One region of the Undibacterium sp. JH2W genome, then DNA from elsewhere that is predicted to be linked to it. Evidence: predicted binding sites of a transcription regulator. Region 1 holds the regulator's gene; each other region holds the start of a gene.
The links. The regulator sigma-54, encoded in region 1, starts transcription at its own class of promoters, with help from an activator protein. The targets are predictions, from matches to a motif close to TGGCANGNAANCTGCTTT.

Region 1 (4,221 bases):
GCAGTACTGGAATTGCAAAAAGACAGCGATGGTAAATTCCTCGGCAGCAAGAAAATCGAGCAAAGGCTGAATGCCTTACTGGCAGATTTGCAAATAGAAAAAATACGTGAGAGCCAGGCTTTGTCACTCTCAGGTGGTGAACGCCGCCGCGTCGAGATTGCCCGTGCACTGGCAACCAATCCACGCTTTGTCTTGCTGGATGAACCCTTTGCCGGTGTTGATCCTATCGCGGTCATCGAAATCCAGCGCATCGTCCGCTTCCTCAAGGAGCGTGGCATAGGCGTACTGATCACCGATCATAACGTCCGCGAAACCCTGGGTATCTGCGATCACGCTTACATCATCAATCAAGGCGCGGTACTTGCCAGTGGCAAGCCTGACGACATCATACAAAATGAATCTGTACGTCGCGTTTATCTCGGAGAACACTTCCGGATGTGACGGGAATCATCATGAAACAAAGCCTGCAACTACGTACTTCACAACATCTGGCCTTAACGCCGCAATTGCAGCAATCAATACGATTATTGCAGTTATCGACTTTGGAATTGCATCAGGAGCTGGAGACGCTGCTGACCGATAATCCCATGCTGGAACGCGTCGATGATCCACTCGACCATGCCGTGCGCCTGCTGGCCGATGGCGCCATCAATACAACGAGTACCTCGGCTGATGCAGGCATGGAAGTGCCTGCACAAAGAGAAGAAAGCGATAAATCCACCGAGCCAGCCGCCGCCGATGCCGAAACTGTCATCAGCAATGACAGCACCACTTCCAGCGAAGAAGACTGGGGCTTTGATGATGTACAGCATGGCAGCAAGTCTGGTGATGATGAAGATGGCCGCCCGCAACTGGGTGCCGCCCACATCACCCTGCGTGAACATCTGCTTGAGCAAATGCGCCTGAACCTGCGTGAGCCGCGTGACCGTGCCTTAGTCGAGCTGATGATAGATGCGCTCGACAATAACGGTTACCTGACCGAAACCCTGGATGAAATACATGCCAGTTTGCCATTGGAACTCTGTGTAGAGGCAGAAGAACTAGCCTTTGCCCTGAATATGCTGCAAAGCTTTGACCCGGCAGGTGTTGGTGCGCGCAGCCCTTCAGAATGCCTGGCCCTGCAAATCAGGCGCATGCCCAAAGTGGCTTTTGTCACGCGCAGGCTGGCGTTGCAAATTGTTGAAACACAACTGGCTTTATTTGCACAGAGAGATTTCACCAAACTCAAGAAAATCCTCGATTGCGATGATGAAGATTTGCGCGATGCACAAACCATCATACGCCTGTGCCAGCCACGGCCTGGCATTGCCTTTGCCGCCGATGAATCAGATTATGTCGTGCCAGATGTGATCGTCAGAAAATCTGGCAATGGCTGGCAAGTCATGCTGAATCAGGATGTCATGCCCAGGCTGCGAGTGAGCAGCGTGTATGCCAACATCATGAAGCAAAACCGCGGTGAAGCTGGCCTTGGTGCGCAATTGCAGGAAGCTCGCTGGCTCATCAAAAATATGCGGCAGCGCTTTGATACTATTTTGCGCGTTGCACAAGCGATAGTTGAAAGGCAACGCAATTTTTTCACCCATGGTGCTGTTGCCATGCGCCCCCTTGTTTTGCGCGAAATTGCTGATACACTAGGATTACACGAGAGCACTATCTCACGTGTGACAACCCAAAAATACATGTTGACCCCACATGGCATGTTTGAGTTGAAGTACTTTTTCGGCAGCCATGTCGCGACGGAAACAGGGGGTGAAGCATCTTCCACCGCGATACGTGCACTCATCAAGCAGTTGATAGGAGCAGAAGACCAGAAAAGCCCACTCTCTGATAGCAAAATTGCAGACATGCTGGGTGAACAGGGCATGGTAATTGCCCGACGGACAGTTGCCAAATACCGTGAAGCCCTGAAAATCCCCCCAGTCAGTTTGCGTAAATCTTTGTAAGTAGTCCTTGTAATCACGGTTTGAATTGCTATATATGATTTAGCTCAAGGCAAATAAATGCCAAGAGTGTATCGTTACAGCAAGCAACATCACTATAGGAGCACAGTATGAATCTCACCATCAGTGGACACCACGTCGAAGTAACTCCTGCAATTCGTGAATATGTACATACCAAACTAGAACGTATCAGGCGACATTTCGACCAGGTCATTGATATCGCCGTCATCCTGACGGTGGACAAGCTCCGGGAAAAGGAAAAACGACACAAAGCCGACATTAATTTGCATATCAGCGGTAAAGATATTCACGTTGAAAGCCTGGCACATGATCTATATGCAGCAATTGATGCCCTGGTAGATAAACTGGATCGTCAGGTCATCAAGCACAAAGATAAAATGCAAGACCATCAGCACGACGCCATCAAGCACATACCTGACCCGGCATCGGCTTCATAAGACCCCAGTCCTTGCCCTAACAGGGTTGTGGACATCCAAAACAAGGACGCTAAAGGCGTCCTTTTTGTTGGGTGAGTGGTTTCTTGTAGGTCTCGTTTCTGACATTTCAAATAAATTATTTACTTTTATTGCTGTTTGTCACATACGTCGCTCAACAAGCTGCGAGTTAGTTGATTCACGGCATTTGTATTAACGTCATTCCAGCGTGGGTTTGGCTGGAATCCACCGGGCTGGCGCTCCAGCGGCGTTTGTTGTATGCCATGTCGCTCGTTACAGGCGTACTTTGACTAAAACTTTTGCCCTTCGTGGATACAAGCCGGGTCTCGGCCCGGCAGCCGAAATACTTTCTTAGCGTCGCCAAAGTAAGTATTCAAAGAAAGGCGACCCAGGCGTAGCCGCCCCTGCGGGGTTCCCGTTTATTCGGTACAAAAAATGGGAACTGCGAACGTCAAAAACAACTACAACCCCAAAGTCAAACTCAACGGCAACGGCAACGGCAACGGCAACGGCAACGGCAACGGCAACGGCAACGGCAACGAGCGTGTCGCCCTTACTCTATTTCCTCATAAACATATACACCCCGTGACGCCCAAGCCTGACAAAGTTAAAATAGCAGCTTCATCCCTTACCTGCATAGTCAACATCATGAGCGAATTTGTCCTCACCTCCGTCAAAAACAATATAGGCTACATCACCCTCGACAGACCCAAAGCCTTGAACTCGCTGTCTCTCGATATGGTAAGAGCACTGACGACAACCTTGCTGACCTGGCAGGATGATCAAAGCGTGCGTGCAGTGTTCATTCACAGCAGCAGTGAGAAAGCATTTTGTGCTGGTGGTGATATTCGTTTTTTCTACGATGTGGGCACTGCCACCCCAAAAGGTGACTCGGCCTTGCTGGAAGATTTTTTCACGGAAGAATATGCCTTAAATCATTTAATCCATTTCTACCCAAAACCCTATATCGCCCTGATGAATGGCGTGGTCATGGGCGGTGGCATGGGTATCGCCCAGGCAGGGTCAGATTGCCGTTTGCGCATCGTCACTGAGCGTACCAAGATGGCCATGCCGGAAGTGAATATCGGCCTTTTCCCTGATGTAGGCGGCGGCTATTTCCTGTCGCGCACTGAGGGTGAAATTGGTACTTACCTGGGACTGACTGGCGAGATCATTACCGCCGCTGATGCCATCTATGCCGGGCTGGCAGATGTCTGCATCCCCACCACTGAAATACCAGCATTGATGAATTTGCTCAGTGAAAGCACAGCCACGGACCTGCGCGTGGCAATACGTGATTTCGCGGCAACTTTTGCAGACCGGGCAAAACCGGATACCAGCAAACTGGCAACGCAACATGCGGCCATTGATGACATCTTCGCAGGTAATAGCGTCACTACCATCAGTGAAAAACTGCAGCAAAACAGCAACGAATTCGCCCAGCAAACCCTGGCCACCATGCAAAAGCGCTCACCCTTGCTGATGTCAGTCACACTGGAACAACTGCGTCGCAGTAAAGACATGACGGTATCAGCCTGCCTGCGCATGGAAAGAAACATGGTACGCCACTGCTTCAAGCATGGTGAAGTGCTAGAAGGTGTACGCGCCCTGGTGGTAGACAAAGACAATACACCACGCTGGTCACCTGCAACTTTGGCGGAAGTAACCGTCGAACAAGTAACAGGATTCTTTGCCGAAGCCTGGCCTGCTCATGCGCATCCTTTGCGGTATTTGGAAGGGTGAAATTAATTAAAGATTTTGATCAATCACAAATTTAGCAATTTGCGCAACGGTTGTATTGACGTTGCTTTTTGAAGTTGCGGTTG
Region 2 (4,221 bases), on a different contig from region 1:
TGATTCTGGAACACCACGCCGCGCTCTGGAGAAGGGCCGGAAATTTCCCTGTGTGCGCACAGCAAGGTACCGGAACTGGCATTAGTCAGGCCAGCGATCAGATTCAACAGCGTCGATTTGCCGCAACCAGAATGACCTATCAGTGTGATGAACTCTCCCTTTTTGACATTCAGGTTAATATCGCGCAATGCATGGAAACTGCCTTTCTTGGTATTGAAGACCATCTCTACCTGATTGATCTCTATGTACTTTTTGTCGATTTCATTCATGATCATGTCCCCACATCTTCATAAGTAAAGGCGCGTGCTATCGCCACCAGGATTTGCTCAAGTATCAACCCCACCATGCCGATGACGACGATGGCAATGATGATGTGTGGTACGTTCAGGTTATTCCATTCGTCCCACACCCAGAAGCCTATGCCTACGCCACCGGTCATCATTTCTGCCGCAACGATGACCAGCCAGGCCGTGCCTATCGCCAGCCTGACGCCCGTCAGCATATAGGGCAGAACCGAGGGCAGGAGAATACGGGTAATGATTTTCCATTCAGACAAATTGAGCACGCGGGCGACATTCATATAATCTTGCGGAACGCGCTGCACGCCTATCGCGGTATTGATAATCATGGGCCAGATAGAGCAGATAAAGATAGACCAGATCGCCGCCGGATGGGCAGACTTGAACACCAGCAAACCTATAGGCAGCCAGGCCAGTGGCGAGACAGGCTTCAACAGACTGATAATGGGGTTAAACATACCAGATAAAAATTTGAAGCGACCTATCAAAAACCCCAACGGTATACCCACTGCTGCAGCCAGACCAAAACCGACTGCCACACGTTTCAGGGACGCATAAATATTCCAGCCGATGCCCTGGTCATTTGGCCCTTTTTGATAAAAGGGATCAGAGAATACTTTGATGGCTTCCTGCAAAGTCAGCCAGGGTGAAGGAAAAGTCGTGTTCTTGATTGCGATGATTTCCCATATCAGTATCAGCATGCCAACACCAAACAAAGGCGGCAACACACTCAGGAAAAAAGGCCGGAACGAACGTAGTTTTTTTTCTTTTTTGGGTTTGATTTGCTTAACCACGTTTACTTCCTTCGTTGTCGTCGCAGCGCCGGCGGTATCGTCTGTTGCGGGCATTACACCATGTACCAGGGTATTCATCACAACTCCTTAGGCCTTGATTTTGAAAGAAGCTGCGTAGGCAACTGGGTTCTTGCCATCCCAGACCGTGCCGTCCATGAACTTGCTGCTACGCATGGGGTCTTTTGGTACAGATACCTTGACCATGGTCGCAGCGTCCTTGTAGATGTCAATGCGGTTAACCGCTTTTGCCACTGCCAGATAATCAGGATCGGCTTTCAGCAAACCCCAGCGTTTGTGCTGGGTCAGGAACCACATGCCATCCGAGAGATAAGGGAAATTCACCGCGCCATCATTAAAGAATTTCATGCAGTTAGGGTCGTCCCAGGTTTTGCCCAGACCATTTTGATAACGTCCCAGAATGCGCTGATTGATGACATCGACCGAGGTGTTTACATAGGATTTATCGGCTATGGTTTCTGCCATCCTGGTCTTGTTGGACAGCGATGCATCTATCCAGCGGCTGGCATCGAGGATAGCGGCCACAACTGCGCGTGCGGTGTTTGGATATTTCTGTACGAATTCAGAAGTCGTACCCAAAACTTTTTCCGGATGATCTTTCCAGATGTCCTGTGTCGTTGCTGCCGTAATACCTATGCCGTCTGCAATTGCCCTGTGGTTCCAGGGCTCGCCTACGCAATAACCATCCATATTACCGACCCGCATATTCGCCACCATTTGTGGTGGTGGCACGGTAATGACCTTGGCATCTTTCATGGGGTTGATGCCATGTGCAGCCAGCCAGTAATACAACCACATCGCATGGGTGCCGGTAGGGAAAGTCTGGGCAAAAGTATATTCGCGCTTATCGCTTTGCATGAGCTTGGCCAGACCGGCACCATCTACTGCGCCCTTCTCTGCCAGCTTCTTCGACAAGGTAATAGCCTGGCCGTTATTATTCAGCGTCATCAGCACGGCCATGTCTTTTTTATTACCGCCTACACCCAGTTGCACACCATAGATCAGGCCATACAGCACATGCGCAGCATCCAGCTCGCCATTGACCAGTTTGTCGCGCACGCTGGCCCAGGAAGATTCTTTGCTCGGGATAATCTTGATGCCGTATTTTTTATCAAAGCCAAGCACCGATGCCATAATCACAGAAGCACAATCAGTCAGGGGAATAAAACCTATGTGCACTTCTTCTTTTTCTGGTTTGTCTGATCCCGCTGCCCACACCCCACCAGTACTCAAGCCCATGATGCCTGCCCCGCTTGCCAGTGCAGCAGTTTGCAAGAAACTGCGACGTTTGAAATTAGGTTCATTTTCTTCCCGCGTCTTGATGAGATTATTAGAAATTTCCTGATTCGACATGTCCGCACTCCAGCTAAATTGATTTCTATAATGAAAAAAGGTGTCGTCCCACCACGGATAAACCGGATGGAAAGACACCTTTGTCTGGTGAGGTGACCGCCGTTAGTCAGACTCACATTTTTTCTTAAGCACCAGCGTTGGCACTTTCTTTAGCTTCAGCAATTGTCGTGCCAGCTCAAATTAAAGGACTCTTACCCTCAGGCCAGCATGGTGAAATAAAAATCCCTGAAAAACACCAACTGACGCGCACTTAAATGACGCAACGCACCATTTCCATGCGCAAAGCAGGTTCAGCCACCGAGCAAATCCGCCACATCCAACATGCGCTGCGCCAGATCCACCAGCTTCAGGTTCTTTTCCATGGCTTGCTTGCGCATTTTTTGATACGCCTCGTTTTCTGAAAAATGATGACGCTCCATCAGCAAACCCTTGGCACGTTCTATGGTTTTTCGCTCTTGCAGCTTGGCCTTGGTATCAGATAATTCACTACGCAGCTTTTGATCGGCATTGAAGCGCGCCATGGCAACGTCGAGCACAGGCTTGATGCGCTCAGACTGCAAGCCGGCAACCACGTAGGCCGAGACACCGGCTTCCATGGCCACTGCCATATTCGACTGGTTGCCATCTTCCGTGAACAAGACGATGGGGCGTGGCGCATCACGGGTCAGCATGACCATATGTTCTAATACATCACGCGAGTCAGATTCAGCATCAATAATGATCATGTCAGGCTGCAGTTGGGCGATGCGCTCGCTCATATAGATATCGCCAGGAATAACAGCGATGATGTTATAACCCGCTTGCAGCAAGCCTATACGCAAGGCGCGTGAGCGGGCCAGTTGCGCCTGGGCGTGCTCCTGCAACTCATCTTCGCGCTGGATGACCGTGTTCACCACCACTATCCGCAGACTGGGGGACACTGGTGTTGTCGCTTCGTCAGTATTTGCTTTGTCGCGCATTGATGGCCCATGCCAGATATAATTATGTTTACCAGTCATAGCAAGAATCACACCAATTCCCGGCCTGGGCTGCAAGCCACCAGTAGCTTGCATTCTTGCCATGCGTATGTAATCGGCTGGCCTTTCCCTTATTTAGAAACAGATATGATAGTTCTCGGCGTTGAATCCTCTTGTGACGAAACCGGTCTTGCCCTGTATGACACAGAGCGCGGCCTGCTTGCTCATGCCCTGCATTCGCAAATCACCATGCACCAGGAATATGGCGGTGTCGTGCCCGAACTGGCTTCACGCGACCATATACGCCGCGCCCTGCCCCTGCTGACCGAAGTATTGAGCAAGTCCAATCTGGACAAACAAGCCATAGATGCAATTGCCTATACCCAGGGACCAGGCTTGGCCGGTGCCTTGCTGGTGGGTGCCTCGGTTGCCTGTGGCCTGGGTATGGCACTGGATAAGCCTGTATTGGGTGTCCATCATCTGGAAGGCCATTTGCTATCACCCTTGCTGGCCAGCCAGCCACCTGAATTCCCCTTCATCGCCCTGCTGGTCTCTGGCGGCCATACCCAGTTAATGCGGGTGGATGGCGTCGGTCGTTACCAGCTACTGGGTGAAACCCTGGACGATGCTGCGGGTGAGGCTTTTGACAAGTCCGCCAAATTGCTGGGCCTGTCTTATCCAGGTGGCCCTGCGATTTCGCGCATGGCAGAATTTGGTGACCCGGCTGCTTACCAGTTCCCGCGCCCCATGCTGCATTCCAAGGACTTGAACTTCAGCTTCTCGGGCTTGAAGACAGCGGTA
Region 3 (4,221 bases), on a different contig from region 1:
GATCAGACTTAGCGCTTGTGCATCTTTATTGCTGTCCTGCACTTTTACTAGTTGATCGAGAAAATTCTGTAATACCTGGATTTCTTGCGGGGACATGGTCTACTCCTGTTGAGCGTAACACTAAATGCTGTCCCCTATCTGGTCATGGTGACGGGAAATTCAATGCCCCGATCTTACTGATCCTTTTATGATCCTTTACTGATCCCTGAGCGCCCGCCGGTATTGTATGGCCTCAGCCACATGCGGTGTGGCGATATGGGGGGAGCCTGCCAGGTCGGCGATGGTACGGGCGACTTTCAATACGCGGTGATAGGCACGTGCTGACCAGTTCAGTTTGTTCATGGCATTGCGCAAAAGTAGTCCTGCTGCTTCATCCGGTTTGCAATGCAAATCAATTTCCGTGGTTGACAAGAGATTGTTGGCCTTGCCCTGGCGTTGTTGCTGTCGTTCGAAGGCAGTTTCCACGCGCGCATGGATACTGGCACTGGCTTCGCCGTCAGCTTGCCTGAGCAAGTCGGCATGGGGCAGGGCACCGACTTGTATTTGCATATCAATACGATCGAGCAAGGGGCCGGATATGCGATCCTGATAGCGGGCGATGTTGTCAGGCGTGCAGCGGCATTTACCATTGCTGTGGCCGTAGTAGCCACAAGGGCAGGGATTCATGGCTGCGATCAGCTGGAAGCGTGCCGGGAAATCCGCCTGCCTCGCCGCCCTTGAGATAGTGATATGGCCAGATTCCAGTGGTTCGCGTAAAACTTCCAGCACTTTTCTATCAAATTCCGGCAATTCGTCGAGAAACAGGACGCCACGATGGGCCAGGGAAATCTCGCCAGGTCTGGGTGTACCACCACCACCCACCAGGGCCACGGCAGAGGCTGTGTGATGGGGGGAGCGATAGGGGCGGGTCTTCCATTTCTCTATGGAAAAGCCGGAAGTCAGGGATTGCACTGCGGCGGATTCCAGTGCCTCCTGATCGGTCATGGTAGGCAAGATGCCGGGGAAGCGGGCCGCCAGCATGGATTTTCCTGTGCCTGGCGGACCCATCAAAATGACTGAATGTGAACCTGCTGCCGCCACTTCCAATGCGCGCTTGGCCTGGAGCTGGCCTTTGACTTCGGCAAAATCAGCATACTGTGGGCGCTGTGGTCTGGAAGCTGGTCTGTGGCGTGCAAGTCTGTGCTCTCCATCGACACCAGCGAAGTGGGCGCATACCTGTAGCAGCGAGTCTGCCGGGTAAATTGCAGCATCGCTGACCAAGGCAGCCTCATCGGCATTGGCGCGCGGCAAAATGAAGGCGGGCTCCTGTTGCGTATGCTGCTGGCTTTTGCAAATCGCAAATGTCATGGCCAGGGCACCGCGTATCGGTCTTAACTCGCCCGACAATGAGAGTTCACCGGCAAATTCATATTGCTCCAGCGCATCGCCCGGGATTTGCCCGGAGGCCGCTAAAATGCCCAGGGCAATCGGCAAATCAAAGCGGCCAGATTCCTTGGGCAAGTCTGCCGGGGCCAGGTTGACGGTGATGCGCTTGGCCGGGAATTCAAAGCGGGCATTTTGCAGGGCGGCCCTGACCCTGTCCTTGGATTCCTTGACCTCGGTTTCAGGAAGTCCAACGATAGTAAAAGCAGGCAAGCCATTTGCCAGATGCACTTCTACTGTGACCTGCGGCGCATCCATGCCATTCAGGGCGCGACTTTTGAGGACGGCAAGCGACATACGTGCTGCTTAGGCGTCTTTTTGTGGGGCTTCCAGTGCGGCTACCCTGGCTTCCAGGGCTTCGAGTTTGGCGCGGGTCTTGGCCAGCACCTGTGCCTGTATATCAAATTCTTCGCGTGTCACCAGGTCAAGCTTGGAAAAGCCCTGGCTCATCATGGCTTTGACATTCTTTTCTATGTCTTTGGCGGGTGAATTTTCTAAAGCCTGGCTGATTTTAGCCTGCATGTCATTAAAGAAATTTTGCTTATCCATTTTTTATCCTCTATGTTGTAATTGCACAGTATTGGTGCAAATCCGGTCTTGCTACTTTTTTGTGCGGCGTAGATTTCTCCCGCAAATGGTGCGCAATATCGATTTTTCGCTTGCCATTTTACCTATGGGGCAATGATAGCGCATCTTGCCCACGCTGCTGCTGGTATTGCGCTGCAATATTAAAAGCGGGCTGCATGCCCGTTTTGTCTGGCTGTATGCGTATGAATACAGCCCTGGTACTTGTATGGTCATCGGGATTTTTTATAAATCCTGCATGGTTGGCACGACTCCTGCTAACAGGTAGAGGAAAGAAGAATTCAAGAATCCGCCACAGGCAGTTCAGCTTGGTACGCAGTACTGCCTGCCATGGAAAACGGGTTCTGCCATGGTTTCTATCAAATCAAATCTTTATTCAATAGGGGGAAGCGCAATGAAAAAACTAGTAATCGCCGCTGCTGTAGCCACGACATTCCTGAGTGGCTTTGCCCAGGCAGAAGATGCCAAGCCAGAAGCCAAGCCAGACAATGAAGTCAGCTTCAATGTTGGCATCGCCAGCGAGTACCGTTATCGCGCCATTTCACAATCACGTCTTGATCCGGCTTTGCAGGGCGGTGCTGACTATGTACACAATCCCAGCGGCTTTTATGCCGGGACATGGTTATCGACGATCAAGTGGACCAAGGATGCTGGCGGTGGTGGTGATGTTGAATGGGATTTGTATGCGGGTAAAAAAGGCGAGATCGTCAAGGATGTGTCATATGACGTCGGTATTCTTTCCTATGTCTATCCATCCAATGGTTTGAACAAGGTGCCGGGCTTTGCCGATGCCAACACCACAGAAATCTATGGCCAGGTAGGCATGGGGCCAGCGTATATCAAGTATTCGCATTCCGTCACCAATCTGTTTGGTTTTGTGAATAGCAAGAACAGTGGTTACCTGGATCTGGGGGCAAATATTGAATTACCAGAGGGCTATACCCTGGGTCTGCATGTAGGCCGTCAAACGATCAAGAACAATGGTGCCTATTCTTATTCCGACTGGAAAATCGGTGTGAATAAAGAATTCTTTGGCATCAATTTCGGTATCGCTGCCCTGGGTACCAATGCCGATAGCAAGTTGTATGTCACACCAGGTGGCAAATTCACAGGCAAGACGACACTGCTGTTGTCTGCAGTCAAAACATTTTAATCATCCGAGGTCAGCATGAAACTGATTACTGCAATTATCAAACCCTTCAAGCTTGATGAAGTACGTGAAGCCTTGTCCGCCATCGGTGTACAAGGGATTACCGTGACGGAAGTCAAGGGCTTTGGCCGTCAAAAAGGTCACACCGAGTTATATCGCGGTGCTGAATATGTCGTCGATTTTTTGCCTAAGACAAAAATCGAAGCAGCGGTGGATGATGCCATCCTCGACCGCGCGATAGAGGCGATAGAAACTGCAGCCCGCACTGGCAAGATTGGTGACGGCAAGATTTTTGTCTATGACTTGCAACAAGTTGTGCGTATTCGTACCGGTGAAACCGGCAACGACGCACTCTGATAGCCTACCAGGGAGTTCACATGAAAAAACTGTTGAAGAACATACTGGCAGGGACGGCCTTGCTGGTCACCGTCGGTTTTAGCTCTACTGCATGGGCACAGGATGCCTCGGCCAAGGCAGAACTGGCAGCAGCCTCTGCGGCATCGGTTACTGCATCGACCAGCGCTTCTGTACCGGCTGCGGCTGCTGCACCTGCCGCACCTGCAATAACGGTAGTTACGCCAGCTTCTGCCCCTGCGGCAGCGGCAGAACCTGCTGCTGCAAGTGCCGCAGCAGTGCCAGCACCAGTACCAAACAAGGGCGACACTGCCTGGATGATGGTTGCAACCCTGTTGGTGATTTTGATGACCATCCCTGGCCTGGCCTTGTTCTATGGTGGCCTGGTCCGTTCCAAGAACATGCTGTCCATACTCATGCAAGTCTTCATGATTTTTGCCGTGATTATCGTACTGTGGTGTATCTATGGTTATTCACTGGCCTTCACGGAAGGTGGCAAGTTCATCGGTTCGTTTGACCGTGTCTTCCTGAAAGGTATCTGGGATCCGGCCAAGGCAAGCTTCAGCACGGCAGCAACTTTTAGCAAGGGCGTGGTGATTCCTGAGTTTGCCTATGTGGCTTTCCAGGCGACCTTTGCCGCTATTACTTGTGGCCTGATTATCGGTGCTTTTGCAGAACGTGCAAAGTTCACGGCAGTATTGTTGTTCGTG
Region 4 (4,221 bases), on a different contig from region 1:
GCTGCTGGTCATGCAACATGACTCCTAAGTTACAATAAGCCGCAGGATGCTCTCGTTGCAAGCCTATGGCCAAACGGTAAGTTGATTCAGCCTCTTGCAGCAAATGCTGAGCTTTATAAGCATCACCTAAACCGATCATGGCGCCTGCAAAATCGGGTTTTAGCACTAAAGTACGATTAAAATAATTTGAAGCGAGATTTGCATTACCAAGCTCAAGCTCAAGTTTTCCAAGGTTGTAACTTGTCTCAACATGCTGAGAATTAATACTCAAAGAATGCAACAGTTTCTCGCGCGCCAAAATATAGTTATGGTTTTCCATGTACAGAATACCAAGATTGCAGTAAGCCAAAAAATGATTTGGATTGTCTGATAAAATCTGTAAATAAAGAGTCTCAGCATCAAGCAAATTTCCTTGACGCTGCAGCAATACCGCAAGATTAAATTGAGCAAAATTAAAATCTGGCTTAATGTCGATCGCATTTCGGTAAGCAGACATTGCTTCAGCTATATGACCGAGCGAGGTATGAGTTACTGCAATATTATAATGAGCAAAATGATTTGCAGGCTGCATTTGAACTACATGCTGATAACAAATCAAAGCATCTTGATACCGCCCGGTATTATCCAGACACAATCCCAGGCTTAATTCAGCCTCAGGAAAGTCGGATTGTAATACCAAGGCATGCTTGTATTGAACTTCGGCAAGTGCATACTCATACTGTTCATAGAAAACGTCTCCAAGCTTGCTATATAGCACTGCATTAGATGATTCCGCCAATAGAGCGCGTTGATAATATTGCGCAGCAACAACCAAGTCGCCGCTCTTAAAACTAAGGTCACCTAGTCGTTCCAGACTCGTCTCTTGTTCAACTTTCGCCTTAAATTCGCCCCCAACATTGTGATCACTTTCTTTGGTGGTAGTCACACTTTCATCAATAAAAAAAATATAACGCTTGAACCAATTCAGCATTCGCCAACTCTCTCAGACTCTATAAATATACGACGTAACAAAATGATGCCCTGAGAATTCCTTATCGTGAAGACATATCTTAGGATAAGATGGGCACGTTCCTTGTAACCAGAGCAAAAAACAATACCAAGTCCAAACGCTGGTATTCGCATCATGTCGATCAGACGATGAGCAACATTTTCTGCAATCAAACGGTCAGATTTCCGCTTTTCTATGCAAGCAAGGATTGCAAAGCGACTTTGCGTAATGTCGACGTCAAAGACGCCGCTGGATAGCACAATGCTTTCTTGAGCAAAAATTTCACTCTCAAACCCGAAATGATTTCGGAACTTTACAACCAGTATTCGCAGGTCGATTTACTCTTCAAGTGGACAAGCAACATTCGCATATCAAAACCTTTCTGCGAACCAGCAAGAATGCCATGATAACGCCAATATGAATTGAGTTCTGTATTTGCGTACTCATTACTATTGTCAAAAAATATCTGTTTTAGCCCTACAACCTTTACGAAATCTTACAAATTCTAAGTCTCACCATGCTTAAAACAACAGCAATAAATCAACTATTTATGCTCCCATGTGGAAATCTCGACGATGTAAATCAACCAAAACAGATGCATGACCTATGAGAAACGTTAGGGCACTAGTGATGCAATGATTATTGTGAACTGGATCCTATCTTTCAACGAATCTTATGCTTCAACTAATACCTTAGAAGGTAACAACAAATGCCGGAGCCCAATAATTCTACAATTATTTATTTAAAATCGCAGAATAGGGATAAAAAATTATTAGATGCATGTTATCAATTACAATGAAACCGTATCTAAAAATGGTCTACATGCAACGTAACTCACCTCATGGACAGCCACCAGCACCAGACTTTAAACCACGTTGACCATTACAGATAGAGTCCCCAGCAGCAAAAGACCAGATCATGTTTGCTTGATTGGTCGCTGAGGTTGCTGTCAGAGTACCATTCAACTGTGTAGCAGTACCACTTACAGTAGCAGCACTAGTCATCGCTACTGAACCAGCAGCTGGTACCGGAGCATTCGGCAAAAACTTGGAAGTAGCGACAACAGGAATACCATTGTTCCCCATAGAAAAACAACCTGTGGCACCAGCACCCCAAGTGCCATTACTTTCTGTGTAGCACATAGCCATCGAAGTCAACAAGCTTTCCAACTCTGATCGTGCGCCAGCAGCACGGGTACGCGAGGTGTAATCGGTATATTGAGGTAAGGCAATTGCAGCTAAAATGCCGATAATCGCAACAACAATCATCAACTCAATCAATGTAAAGCCTCGGTGCAGTTGCTTTAAAGTAAGTTGCATTCCTACCTCCATAGAAAAAGATATAAAGCTAAATTAAGCAAAAGCAAATTTCATACCATTTCAAAGTTGGCAATAACACGATTCAAATACAATAGGAGCCAATAAATGCAAGGGATACCCTTGAAAATCTGCATGGTGATCTGTGGTGTCACTGCCTCGCCGGCCAGCACCAAGATGGTTTATGTAGCAACCACCGAATGCAGCAAGGCACCTTTGCAACCAAACGTAATCTTTTCAACATCCACTAACTGACAAGTGCAATCACAGACTGTTTGCCACAAATAAAAAAGAGGGTGTAATTATTTTTGTGCAAACGTTCATTTAGCAGGAGACAGCTACTTTCAAGTAGAAATGATAGTCATTGTAAATAGTAACAAGCAGGCCAAACCCGATTCGGAGTTACTCAAACTGGCAAAAGAATTGTTGGCCTCCTACCAGGAACCCATAGACCTGGTTGGTGAGAACGGCCTGCTCAAGCAACTCACCATTATGCTCGTCGAGCGTGCGCAGGAAGTCGAAATAACTGACCATCTTGGCTACGCTAGAGTGGGACCGTCAATGCCAACAGCACCAACACGCGCAATGGTCATAGAGGCCAAACGTTGAAAGACGATTTCGGCGTGCTGCCAATCGACATCCAGCAAGATCGTCTCAAGCTACACCTGTGATTTGAGCGCACGGGAGATCCAGAGTCACCTAGAAGAGGTGTATGGCACAGAAACATCACCAGCCCTATCTCCCAACGTAACCGATGGTGTCAGTGGGCAAGCAAAGGCCTAGCAAACCCGCCAACTCCCCCTATCTCATCCTGTACTTTGACTGCACTCACATCAAAGCACGCGATGCTGATGCCATGAGTAACAAGGCCCCATTTTTCGCCGTTGGCGTGACCATTAACAGCCGTAAAGAAGTGCTGCACCTGTGGATTGTTCAGATCGAGGGAGCCAGGTTCTGGCTGCAAATAGTCATGAAACTGAAAAATCATGGCATGCAGGACAACTTCATTGCCTTTGTGGTAGGTCTCAAAGGTTTCCTTGACGCGATCGAAGCTGCCTACCTGAAGGCGACTGTCCAGCTCTGCATTGTTCACATGGCACGCAACAGCCCGCACTTTGTGCCATGAAAAGATCAAAAGGAAGTGACCGTCGATTTGCGTCGTATTTACAGTGCAGCCGCTGCTGACGAGGGCAGTCTTATACTCATACAATTTGAGGGCAATTGGGATCAGCGATACCTATTAATAGTGCAATCATGCCAGAGTAACTGGGCACGGGCCATCTGGATCTTCGACAATTCGGCGGAGATTCGTAAGGTCATCCACACCACGAACGTCATTGAATTGCTTAACATCAGTATGCAAAGGTCATCAAGACAAGTAGCGCCTTCCCTACTGACAAGGGTCAGCAAGCTGTTTTACATGGCACTCAACACCATAAGCAAGAAATTGACGTACCCATACGGGACTTAAAAGGTGCTCTCAACCACCTTACCATCCAGTTTGATGACCGGATGTCGCAGAAATGAACTAAAACCGGTTGCATAAAATCCTGACACCCAAAAAACCAATACTGCGCGTCAGGCGTTATTTGGACTTTCCTGCCATCCTATCTAAGCATTGAGCCAGCACAAAACACTATGGACAACCGCCAGCCCCAGACTTCAAACCACGTTGACCATTACATATAGAGTTACCAGCAGCAAAAGCCCAGATCATGTTTGCTTGATTGGTCACAGACGTTGCTGTCAGAGTACCATTCAACAGTGTAGCAGCACCACTTAAAGTAGCAGCACTAGTCATCGCTACTGAACCAGCAGCAGGTACTGGAGCATTAGGCAAAAACTTAGAAGTAACGACAACAGGGATACCATTATTGCCCATTGAAAAACAACCTGTAGCACCAAGGCCCCAAGTGC

Region 2: a site for sigma-54 is predicted at 2,620-2,637, ahead of ACO0LC_RS09380 (CmpA/NrtA family ABC transporter substrate-binding protein). Genes of this name have one in related genera too.
Region 3: a site for sigma-54 is predicted at 2,251-2,268, ahead of ACO0LC_RS24635 (TorF family putative porin). Genes of this name have one in related genera too.
Region 4: a site for sigma-54 is predicted at 2,348-2,365, ahead of ACO0LC_RS18830 (pilin). Genes of this name have one in related genera too.

Annotation. Positions count from the first base shown of each region.
Region 1 covers NZ_JBMPOT010000026.1:53,899-58,119, forward strand. The annotation lists gene lptB (LPS export ABC transporter ATP-binding protein) at 1-441, shown strand, start outside; gene ACO0LC_RS26705 (RNA polymerase factor sigma-54) at 453-1,943, shown strand; gene hpf (ribosome hibernation-promoting factor, HPF/YfiA family) at 2,051-2,398, shown strand; gene ACO0LC_RS26715 (enoyl-CoA hydratase/isomerase family protein) at 3,044-4,138, shown strand; gene ACO0LC_RS26720 (hypothetical protein) at 4,170-4,221, opposite strand, start outside.
Region 2 covers NZ_JBMPOT010000005.1:316,246-320,466, forward strand. The annotation lists gene ACO0LC_RS09370 (ABC transporter ATP-binding protein) at 1-269, opposite strand, end outside; gene ntrB (nitrate ABC transporter permease) at 272-1,171, opposite strand; gene ACO0LC_RS09380 (CmpA/NrtA family ABC transporter substrate-binding protein) at 1,181-2,350, opposite strand; gene ACO0LC_RS09385 (ANTAR domain-containing response regulator) at 2,755-3,423, opposite strand; gene tsaD (tRNA (adenosine(37)-N6)-threonylcarbamoyltransferase complex transferase subunit TsaD) at 3,568-4,221, shown strand, end outside.
Region 3 covers NZ_JBMPOT010000020.1:90,808-95,028, forward strand. The annotation lists gene ACO0LC_RS24620 (DUF2076 family protein) at 1-96, opposite strand, end outside; gene ACO0LC_RS24625 (YifB family Mg chelatase-like AAA ATPase) at 196-1,719, opposite strand; gene ACO0LC_RS24630 (accessory factor UbiK family protein) at 1,729-1,971, opposite strand; gene ACO0LC_RS24635 (TorF family putative porin) at 2,402-3,160, shown strand; gene glnK (P-II family nitrogen regulator) at 3,176-3,514, shown strand; gene ACO0LC_RS24645 (ammonium transporter) at 3,535-4,221, shown strand, end outside.
Region 4 covers NZ_JBMPOT010000012.1:80,772-84,992, forward strand. The annotation lists gene ACO0LC_RS18825 (tetratricopeptide repeat protein) at 1-970, opposite strand, end outside; gene ACO0LC_RS18830 (pilin) at 1,828-2,307, opposite strand; partial or broken gene ACO0LC_RS18835 (IS256 family transposase) at 2,659-3,831, shown strand; gene ACO0LC_RS18840 (pilin) at 3,941-4,221, opposite strand, start outside.